2 regions of the Bacillus methanolicus genome follow, and region 2 is predicted to be linked to the other one. Evidence: riboswitches for the same ligand, from Rfam matches in the RefSeq annotation. Region 2 holds a riboswitch; the other holds the start of a gene.
The links. A riboswitch is a leader RNA that binds a small molecule or an ion and turns the genes downstream of it on or off. The one in region 2 is predicted to bind FMN.

Region 1 (5,727 bases), 200 kb from region 2:
GATAGCTTATTTGCCCGCCCCATCTTTGAGAATGTTACTGTATGCCCCGAGCGGCAAATTATTAGGAGAAGTGAAAGATTTGCGGTTTTGGCAATGGAGATGGTTTTTGCCATATTTTATGGACAGGCTGTTTTCAGGCATGTACGGTTTGTATAATGAAAAAGGAGAATTAGCGGCACGCATACATGTTGGAAGCGGGAAAGACAGATACATTAAGATCTATGAAAACGATGAATTATTAGGTCTGTATTTAAGAAAGAATCGAAAGAAAGGCGAATTTGCTTTAGGAGATAGGAAAAAAATGTTCTGTTCGATTCATTCGGAATTGAACGAGGAGATAAATTTTTATAACCAAGCAGGGAAAGCTGTTTGTGAATATAAAAAAGGCTGGATGCCGCTTGAATGGGGAAAATATTTCAGAGATCCAAACACACCGATTATTTCATTTCATCACCTGGCAACAAAGGAAGAAAAAATTGCCGTTATCAGTTTCCTCGTCCAACAATACAGATATCGAAATCATTAACATCGATTCCGCGTTTTTCATAGATATAGTATGATGGAATTTGTGAATGGTCGGTAAATTTGCAAACTGGTTGATAAAAAATGTAAGGTGGTCGAATTCGAAAATTGGTCGATAAATTTGCAAACTGGTTGATAAACCATGGAAAGTGGTCGATAAATCACCAAAACTGGTCGATAAAGCCGAAAACCGGTTCATAAAACAGCCATTCATGTTTCCAACAAAAGAGGTGCCTCAATTATGAAGAAATGGCTAATTTTCGCAGCAGCTGCTGTTCTCCTATTATTTATAGCAGATCAAACATTGGTCCGTGAGAAAAACCAAAGACCAAAAATTGAGAAATATGAGAAGATCAAAAACCCGGATCAGCTGCCGGAAGGAATAGACGTCGGAAAGAAGGCTCCCAATTTTACCCTTGCTGATATAAACGGAAATGAAATTCAGCTTGCTGATTTCAAGGGAAAAAGAGTCCTCCTTAACTTCTGGGGCAGCTGGTGTCCGCCATGCAAAAAAGAAATGCCGCATATGCAGAAGCTTTATGAAAAATATAAAGACGAAAACTTTGTGATTATAGCAGTTAATTCAACAGTTACTGAAAAAAGAAAAGAGGATCCTGTTCGCTTTATTCAGAGACATGGTTTGACTTTTCCGGTTCCAATGGATGAAAAAAATCAAGTATCATCCATGTATGATGTATTATCATACCCGACAAGCTTTTTTGTTGATTCAGACGGCGTCATTCGCAGCAGAATTATAGGTGAAATGAATGAACAATTTATTGAAAAAGAAATAAAGAGACTTCCATAAATTCAAGAGAGTCTCTAATATATTTAGTTCAAATTATTTATTCATAAACTTTTCATTTTAATTAAGACCTATAATATGTTAGAATAACTTTAAAATCGAATAGGGTTTCCTTCGGGGTCAGGTGAAATTCCTAACCGGCGGTGATAGAGGATGTCCTCTTTAGCCCGTGACCCGTTTTCGATTAAATCGGAAACGGTGGATTTGGTGAAATTCCAAAGCCGACAGTTAAAGTCTGGATGGGAGAAGGAAGTTTTGCGTTAAAAAATCTCCTTTTTAACGCTTATTTAGGCATGCGTATTTGGGCCCCGTACATGTTCGTGTACGGGGATTTCGTTTTTATTGAAAATGAGTGGTGTCATTTCTCGATTCTGGCTATGTAAAAAACAAGGAGGAATGGTTCTCAGGCATGCAGGATTATGAGTATATGAAATTGGCGCTTTCCATGGCACGTGCTGCCGTCGGCCAAACAAGCCCCAATCCAACAGTGGGGGCGGTTGTTGTGAAAAATGGCGAGATTCTCGGAATGGGCGCCCATCTTAAAGCAGGGACGCCGCATGCAGAAGTTCACGCCATTCGCACAGCAGGCGAAAATGCACGAGGTGCGGATCTGTATGTAACACTTGAGCCGTGCAGCCATTATGGAAAAACCCCGCCATGTACCGAGCTGATTATCTCATCAGGAATCAAAAGAGTTGTCGTTGCCACTTTAGATCCTAACCCGCTCGTTGCCGGATCAGGAGTCAAGCAATTAAGGCAGGCCGGAATTGAGGTTGAAGTGGGTGTCGGCACAGAAGAAGCGAATTCTATCAATGAACCGTTTTTTCATTTCATTCAAACAGGAAAGCCATATGTCACATTAAAAGCAGCTGTCACATTAGATGGAAAAACAGCAACAAAAACAGGTGACAGCAAATGGATTACATCCACTCAAGCCAGAAGTGATGTCCACCAATTACGCCATGAACACGACGCGATTCTCGTCGGCATTCAAACCGTCCTAAAAGATAATCCTCTCTTAACCACCAGATTGCCCCGAGGCGGAAAAAATCCCATTCGAATTATTTTAGATACACATCTGCGAATTCCACTTGATGCGAATGTGATAAAAGATAAGACTGCGAAAACGATCATTATAACCGGAAATGAACTCGATCGGCAAAAAGCTGGCAAACTGCAAGAATTAGGAACAGAAGTTGTTCCGCTATCGACAGACCGAATTGATATTAATGAGCTTTTAACGGTGCTTGGCAAAAGGCGGATCATGTCCGTACTTGTAGAAGGCGGTTCAAAGGTTCATGCTTCCTTTATGAAAGCTGGAGCATTTCAGCAGCTGATTTTTTATGTGGCACCGAAAATAATCGGAGGCATTGATGCGATTCCGGCAATTGGCGGTGAAGGCCTGGACTTTGTTCGGGAGGCTGAAAAGCTTGAGTTCACTTCTGTAGAGCGTATCGGCCCGGATATTAAAATAACCGCAAAACCGATAAGAACGGACGGTGATAAAAATGTTTACAGGAATAGTTGAAGAAATAGGAAAGGTGCAAAGGATCACCCAGAGCGGGGAAGCTTTACGAATCGTCCTTGAGGGCAAAAAAGTCCTTGAAGATGTAAACCTTGGAGACAGTATTGCCGTAAGCGGTGTTTGCCTAACCGTAACCGATTATACTTCGTCTTCTTTTGCCGTTGATGTCATGCCGGAAACGTACCATTCTACAACACTTGCCGAATTGAAAACGGGCTCAAGCGTAAACCTTGAAAGAGCGATGGCAGCGAATGGACGTTTTGGCGGGCACTTTGTTACGGGCCATGTGGATGGAACCGGAATAATTCTCCGTAAAGAGAAAAAGGACAATGCTGTTTATGTGGATATTGATGTGCCGCCTTCAGGGACGGTATATACAATGTTAAAAGGTTCAATAGCCATTGATGGAACATCGTTAACGATTTTTGGAATAAAAGATAACGTAATAACGGTTTCGTTAATTCCGCACACATATAGTGAAACCGTGCTCGGTATGAAAGAGCCGGGTGCAAAGGTGAACATCGAATTCGATATGCTGGCAAAATACATCCATTCAATTATGGAAAAGAAAAACGGGCAGGATAAAAACAGCAGGGTCACACTCGATCTTTTAAGAGAAAATGGCTTTATGTAAATGAAAGGTGGAAACAGAATGTTCCATAAAATCGAAGAAGCGCTGGAAGACTTGAGACAAGGAAAAGTAGTAATTGTTTGCGATGATGAGGACAGGGAAAATGAAGGCGATTTTGTAGTACTTGCCGAATATGCAACCCCGGAAGTAATTAATTTTATGGCAAAAGAGGGTAGGGGGCTAATTTGTGTTCCTGTTACAGAGGAATTGGCCTCAAAATTACAATTGAATCCAATGAGTGATGTCAATACGGATACGCATGGAACGGCCTTTACGATCAGTATTGACCATATGGATACAACAACAGGAATCAGTGCTTTTGAACGCTCATTGACAGTTCAAAAGATGCTTGAAGATGATGCGTCGCCATTTGATTTTAAACGGCCGGGCCATATTTTTCCACTTGTCGCCAAAGAAGGCGGTGTGTTAAGAAGGGCCGGCCATACGGAAGCAGCTGTTGATTTAGCTAGACTGTGCGGCGCCAAACCTGCCGGAGTCATCTGCGAAATCATGAATGAAGACGGCACGATGGCACGCGTGCCTAAGTTAGAGGAGATTGCAGAAAAATTCGGCTTGAAAATAATTACGATCCAGGATTTAATCCAGTATCGGCTTGATCACGATTCACTAGTAAAAAGAGAAGTACAAATCCAATTGCCGACCGAATTCGGCAGTTTTTCAGTAGTCGGCTATACGAACATACTGGACGGAAAAGAGCATATCGCTGTAATAAAAGGCGAAATCGATGGAAATGAACCGATTCTTGTCAGAGTTCATTCGGAATGCTTAACAGGAGATGTTTTTGGTTCTTATCGGTGTGATTGCGGTCCGCAGCTTGAGGCAGCTCTTAAGCAAATCGAGCAAGAAGGTAAAGGGGTACTTCTTTATATGAGGCAGGAAGGCAGAGGAATCGGCCTTATTAATAAATTGAAAGCCTATAAACTTCAGGAAGAAGGCTATGACACTGTGGAAGCCAACCATAAGCTTGGCTTTCAGGCCGATCTCCGCGACTATGGAATTGGAGCCCAAATGCTTCGTGATCTCGGCGTCAGGAAGATGAGGCTGTTAACGAATAACCCGAGGAAAATTGCCGGTTTAAAAGGGTATGGGCTCGAAGTGACGGAAAGGGTGCCGATCCAAATGCCGGTAAAGGCAGAAAACGAGCGATATTTGCAAACAAAGCAGACAAAGCTTGGACATTTACTTAAATTATAGCAAGGAGAGAAGAAGAATATGAAAAAAGTACTGGAAGGCAATTTAATTGGAACAGGTCTTAAAATTGCGATTGTTGTTGGAAGATTTAATGAATTCATTACAGCTAAACTGTTAAGTGGTGCTGAAGATGCATTGCACCGCCATGGAGTAAATGAAGATGACATAACAGTCGCTTGGGTACCGGGGGCATTTGAAATTCCGCTTGTGGCAAAAAAACTTGCCGAAAGCGGTCAATATGACGCCGTCATTACACTGGGCACAGTCATCCGCGGTGCAACGCCTCACTTTGAATATGTAAGTGGAGAAGTAGCGAAAGGGGTAGCGGCGGCCGGCTTACATAGCGGGGTTCCGATTATATTTGGCGTATTAACGACGGAAACGATTGAACAAGCGATCGAACGCGCCGGAACAAAAGCAGGCAACAAAGGCTGGGAAGCTGCAGTCGGGGCGATCGAAATGGCAAATCTAGTCAGACAAATCGGATAATATGGAATAAAGAACCGATTAAAAGAGAGGTCCACCCGATGAAAATCGTTGGAGTAATCCGAAGCGGTTCTTCGCTTCCGGTAGTCGCCGAGGATGAAAACGGGCAAAAATGGTTTATCAAATTAATAGGGGCAGGAGACGGAACTTTTTCTTCCATTAACGAGTGGGTGGCAAACAGACTCGGTCTTCTGCTCGGTCTCCCTGTTTTAAAACCGGAAACGATCGAAATAAATGGCAGAGAAAATATCGAGCTATTAGACGATGAAGGGAAAGATTTATGGAGAAAGAGCTTCGGGGAAAATATCGCCTTTCCACTTATTTTGCAATCGGACAGAAAGATTCCTTTTTCCGAAAGGGAACAAGAAGAAATCTTTTTGTATGATTGTTTGTTACTAAACGTTGACCGATATGATAAGAACCAAAATTTACTTTATGGTGAAACGAAAACATATGCGACAGATTATGGTTCATCGCTTATGCTGAGAGGATTGCTGGAAGGAAAAGATTATAGCAGAAAAGAGACAATTTTGCTGTTAAAACGTA
Region 2 (5,727 bases):
ATGATAGAGCGACGACCGCATTGGCTGACTCGAAGACTTGTGTGGAAATCAGTACAGCCGGTCTCAGAAAGCCGGTCGGGGAGCTGTATCCGGATCCCAGATTATTAAAGATGTGTTTTCAAAAAGGAATTCCAATTGTTTTATCTTCTGATGCCCATGTTCCTGAGCATGTTGGCGCAGATTTTGATCAAGCTGTTCGTTTGGCGAAAGAAACGGGCTATCAGACAATCATGACTTTTTCAAAAGGAGAAAGAAAAGAATATCCATTAGGGTAACAATAGCGAGGGGCTGACTCAAAGCATATGAGTCAGCCCCATTTATTGAATAGCTTATTAATTAAAGTATGATTGGATTAATGGATACGATATCATCCAGTTCCTGCAACAATTTAACCTTCTCATCATCAAGCGGTTTGTCACAAGATAAGATCATAATCGCTTCCCCACCGGCCTCTTTTCGGCCGACCTGCATCGTTGCAATATTAATATGATGGTCACCAAGAATTTTTCCGACCCGCCCGATTACACCCGGTCTGTCTATATGCTGAATATAGAGAAGATTTCCATCAGGGAAAAAGTCTATATTAAAATCATTGATATATACAATTCTTGGCCCATAATTCTCAATAAAGGTTGCTCTTATTGTATAATCACGTACATCGCCTTTAATTGTGACAGAAATACAATTCGAATAACCGAATGTATTCGAAGATATTTTTTCTCCGACTGTAACTCCACGTTCCTTTGCTGTAAGCATGGCATTCACTTCATTCACATTTGCATCAATCCTGTTTTCAAAAAACCCTGAAAGTAATGCTTTTGTTAAGTAGGAAGTTTCAAGATCGACAACTGAACCTGAATAAGTAACAGAAATTTCATTGACGCCTTCTTTGACGCATTGAGACAGCATCGATCCTATCTGTTTTGCTAAATGATGGAACGGCCGTATTTTTTCATATATATCTTTTGACATAGCCGGCAGATTAATTGAGTTTAAAACTGGTTTGTCTTCAAAAAACATCTTGACTTCTTTCGCAACTTGGGTTGCAACATTTAGCTGTGCTTCTTTTGTTGAAGCACCAAGATGCGGAGTAACAATCACATTGTCAAATTTAAATAAAGGATTTTCCCCTGGCGGCTCTGTTTCAAAGACGTCTAGAGCAGCACCGGCAACATGCCCGTTTGCAATAAACTTGGCAAGTGCCTTTTCGTCAATAATGCCTCCTCTGGCACAGTTCAGGAGATAAACACCTTTCTTTGTTTTGCTTAATGTTTGTTCATTTATAAGCCCTTTTGTTTTAGGAGTTAAAGGTGTATGCACGGTGATGATATCAGCATTCATTAATACATCATCGAGTGAACCTGCTATTATTCCCATTTGTTGTGCGCGTTCTTTTGTTAAAAATGGATCAAATACATGAACGGTCATGCCAAAAGCTTTTGCCCGTTTGGCAATTTCTGAACCAATCCTGCCCAAGCCGACAATGCCAAGTGTTTTACCATATAGCTCAGTGCCGACAAACGCATTCCTTTTCCATTCCAAATTTTTAACCGATTGATGAGCCTGTGGGATATTCCTCATCAATGACGCCATCATCGCAAAAGTATGCTCAGCAGCTGAAATCGTATTCCCGTCAGGAGCATTCACCACAATGATTCCCCGTTTTGTAGCAGCCTGGACATCAATATTGTCAACTCCTACACCTGCACGGGCAATGATCTTTAATGACGGCATTTTTTCCATCAGTTCTTCGTCTACTTTAGTAGCACTTCGTACTAATAGAGCCTCAACTTTGTCGAGAGGAACTTCCGGATCGTCCACTTTTTTCTGAATGATTTCGGCATCTTTCATTTCAAGCAATGGCGCTAGTCCTTCCTCACTGATCGAGTCTGATACTAAAATATAGTGCATTTCCATACCACCTGTCTATGTTTTGAAGAACAATTTTCTGCTATTTTACAAGACGAACATTTATCTGTCAATTTAAAATATTGTTCCGTTTTATATTGTAAACTTTTTAAAGTTTGAATGGACAATATTTATCACTTTTTTGAAATTTTTTTGAACTATCCAGAACTTAATGATTTCATTATTTAAAGAAAGAATGTTCGGTTTTTAATGCAATCCGAATTTTTAAGTTACAATACTTCCAAAAAATAATTTTTCTCAGTATAATAAGTTTTGAAAAATAATATGATCTATCTTCGGGGCAGGGTGAAATTCCCGACCGGCGGTGATGAGACATTCTCTAAGCCCGCGAGCCTAATCGATATGATTTAGGCAGGATTTGGTGAGATTCCAAAGCCGACAGTATAGTCTGGATGGGAGAAGATGGAGGTTCTGCGGACGTTCAAAAAATATAGGAATTTTGAACGTTTATTAAGTGTGCCTTCCAAAACTCCCTTAAGAGATTTCTTAAGGGAGTTTTCATTTTTAACGGGCTGCACTTAATGCTGAACCTTTCTTCCTTCAATGAGATGGATCTCAAAAGGAGAGAGGAACATGAAAAAATTAAACACGAAGACTCTAGTTACGGTGGGAATGCTCAGTACGATTGCATATGTATTGATGCTGTTGAATTTTCCGATTCCGCCATTTCCAAGTTTCTTATTGATCGATTTCAGTGATATACCTGCACTGATAGCTGCACTTGTATTTGGACCGGCTGCCGGGATACTTGTTGAATTAATAAAAAATATTCTGGATTATTTGATGAAAGGGAGCCCAACAGGCGTACCTGTAGGACATATTGCGAATTTTGCGGCCGGAATCATCTTTATCTTGCCGACCTGGTTTGTCTATAACAAACTTAAAACGAAAAAAGGCATGACTATTGCTTTGGTGACCGGAACTTTTGTAATGGCTGTCCTTATGAGTATTTTAAATTATTTTTTCATTTTGCCGGCCTATACATTTTTCTTAAACGCACCTGCAATGTCTGCTCCTGAAACGAGACAATTGATTGTAACGGCGATACTGCCATTCAATATTGTAAAAGGCTTACTTTTGTCAATCGTCTTTATGCTGATCTTCTCGCGCCTGCAATCGTGGATCGGCAAGCAAAAAGTTTATGAAAGTGCATAATAATACCACAGGGCAGCTTATTAAGACCAACAAAGTGTGCACCTAATAAGTTGTTCTTTGTACCCAAAAAGGATACCGGATTATAGGTGATCGAATGGTATAACAGATGATTGAGGGAGAATAGTCTTGATTCTCCCTTTTTTTATTGTTTAGGAAATTATAAATTTCATACGTTGTGTATAACTTTGAATGAAGTTTCGTAATCTGGCTCCACAAGGAACGCTACGGAAGCGATACTTCGCACGAAGAAAAGCGTTAGCTTTTCGAGGAGCGCCCAGCCCCTCGAGGTCACAAGCCAAATCACTCCAGAGTCTATCGACTCTTGCGTGATTCGTCTTGTGCTTGTCGGGGCTAAGCGGGGCGCTTCCGCTTTTTGTTCTTAGTTCATTCGGACAAATCCTTTGTTATTTGACCGAAATCTTACACAAGACAGAAGTACACAAAGTAAACCATGAAAAATTCTGGCAATAAAGATAGTTTCCATGAAAAATAAAAACCCCTTCTAAAAGAAGGGGTGCCAGTAACTTAACGATAAAGTTTTATCAAATTCTTATTCGAATTTTGTTGGGTCGCCATCGAATGGTTCGTCTGCAACTTTAATGGAATCAGTTGGACAGCCTTCGAAAGCATCCATCATATCATCGATCAAAACATCAGGAATTTCTACGATGCCTTGGTTATCATCAAGAGTTACATATGCAATGCCGTCGTCATCATAATCATAAATATCCGGCGCTGCAGCTCCACATGCACCACATGCGATACATGTTTCTTTGTCAACAATTGTATATTTTGCCATGAAAAAAAACCTCCCAGTTAAATAAACGAGTTATTCTATCGTCATCCATCTAAAATAATGGAGCCGTATTCCACAACCCTATTGTAAAACTGTGTAAAGAACTTTTCAATAGAAAATCTATTGAGAATGCTTATCATAACAAGGCTTTTTCATTTATACCTTTCTTGATAAAACATTAATCATATTCATGTTAAAATAAATGAACAGGAAAAGGATCAAATAAATTTTCTTACATTATTAATTATTACCAACAAAATGAGGAAAAGTCATGAAACATAAATTTTGTAAGGATAGGTGATGAAATGACGGCCACCTACCTGGAATTAATCATTTTATATTGCTTAAAAAAAATTAACGGAGAGAGAACCATTTATTCAATTTATCATCTCTTGAAAGGGAAAAAATCATCCCAGACGATACAGGATACCCACTTGTTTCAGCTTCATCCATTCTTTCAAGCTTTTCCATCTATTACAAGGATTGAGATTGAAGAAAAGGTTGGAAAATTTGAAAGAGATGGCTGGATTGAAAAAATGAATGACCAATATTTTTTTTTAACGGAAAAAGGAAGAGATATGCTTGATGAAGAATTTCGAAGAAAACCCGTCCCCGAATTTTTAAACGGGTGGAAATATCACAATGTCACGGAACTGTTTTGGGAGCGCCTGTCCCTTTTTATTCAAGTATGCTCGAACTTAATCAATCGCAAGCCGGATTTTGTTCCCGTCCATAAGAAAAAAGAAACTCTTGTCTGGCTGAAGAATTTTTTAGCGAAACAAGAAAAAGATCGATTCCACCTTTCTGAACAGCTTTACAAGGAGTTAACAGATTGTTTCGAAGCAAATCATCAAATCGACCCTGCCATCCTTGTCATAAGGTTCACCGGTTATAACAGAATTGGGCTAACGGAAAACCAAGCAGCTGAAAAACTGGGAATGGAACAGACATATTACCGCGTATCTTTCCTAAACCTTCTTCACTATATGATTGAAACGATTACAAAAAGACCTGCCAGGTTTCCGCTATTACACTTCATTATACCGGAGGCAGGCAAATTCGTACCGCTTACCAATTCGGCAAAAAAGACATATGAGCTTCTTAATTCCGGCATGCCGATGGAAAAAATAGCGCGAGTAAGAAATTTAAAAAAGAGCACGATTGAGGACCATATTGTGGAAATTGCTTTAAATATGAAAGATTTTGATATCAGTCCTTATGTAGATCAGTCAACTCAAAAAAACATTTTAGAAGCTTCTGGAAAAGTTTCATCAAAACAGTTGAAGCACATCCGTGCACATGTGGAAAATGCCAGTTATTTTGAAATTCGATTAGTCCTTGCGAAATATGGTGATCAACAATGAAACTAAATGAATTACTTATGAAATATTTTCATTTCAACTCCTTTAAACGGGGGCAAAAGGAGACGATTGCCTCTGTTTTAGAAGGAAAAGATACTTTGGCAATGCTCCCGACAGGTACCGGCAAATCATTATGTTATCAGCTTCCCGCTTATATTTTGCCTGGACAAGTAGTCATCGTCTCACCTTTATTATCGCTTATGCAGGACCAGGTTGAGCAAATAATGAGGCGGGGGGAAAAGCATGTTGTTGCTCTGAATTCATTTCTCTCACCGCTTGAAAGGAGAGACGTCCTTTCCGGTCTGGAAAAATATAAATATATCTTTGTTTCCCCTGAAATGTTGAATATGGATTATATTGTTAAACGATTACAAATGATCGATATATCATTATTTGTTGTGGATGAGGCCCACTGCATTTCTCAATGGGGATATGACTTCAGACCGGATTATCTTACACTTGGAGAAATAAGGGAAAAATTAGGGA

Region 1: it holds a riboswitch for FMN, as region 2 does, so the genes downstream of both, ribD (bifunctional diaminohydroxyphosphoribosylaminopyrimidine deaminase/5-amino-6-(5-phosphoribosylamino)uracil reductase RibD) here and C0966_RS08800 (ECF transporter S component) in region 2, are expected to answer to the same signal.

Annotation. Positions count from the first base shown of each region.
Region 1 is NZ_PNFF01000001.1:1,545,714-1,551,440, reverse strand. Features, by position in the region: gene C0966_RS07705 (hypothetical protein) at 1-526, shown strand, start outside; gene C0966_RS07700 (redoxin domain-containing protein) at 764-1,330, shown strand; FMN riboswitch at 1,434-1,582, shown strand; gene ribD (bifunctional diaminohydroxyphosphoribosylaminopyrimidine deaminase/5-amino-6-(5-phosphoribosylamino)uracil reductase RibD) at 1,737-2,855, shown strand; gene ribE (riboflavin synthase) at 2,836-3,486, shown strand; gene C0966_RS07685 (bifunctional 3,4-dihydroxy-2-butanone-4-phosphate synthase/GTP cyclohydrolase II) at 3,505-4,698, shown strand; gene ribH (6,7-dimethyl-8-ribityllumazine synthase) at 4,717-5,184, shown strand; gene C0966_RS07675 (HipA family kinase) at 5,223-5,727, shown strand, end outside.
Region 2 is NZ_PNFF01000001.1:1,749,953-1,755,679, reverse strand. Features, by position in the region: gene C0966_RS08810 (histidinol-phosphatase) at 1-275, shown strand, start outside; gene serA (phosphoglycerate dehydrogenase) at 337-1,911, opposite strand; FMN riboswitch at 2,197-2,337, shown strand; gene C0966_RS08800 (ECF transporter S component) at 2,503-3,084, shown strand; gene C0966_RS08795 (ferredoxin) at 3,635-3,883, opposite strand; gene C0966_RS08790 (helix-turn-helix domain-containing protein) at 4,186-5,244, shown strand; gene C0966_RS08785 (RecQ family ATP-dependent DNA helicase) at 5,241-5,727, shown strand, end outside.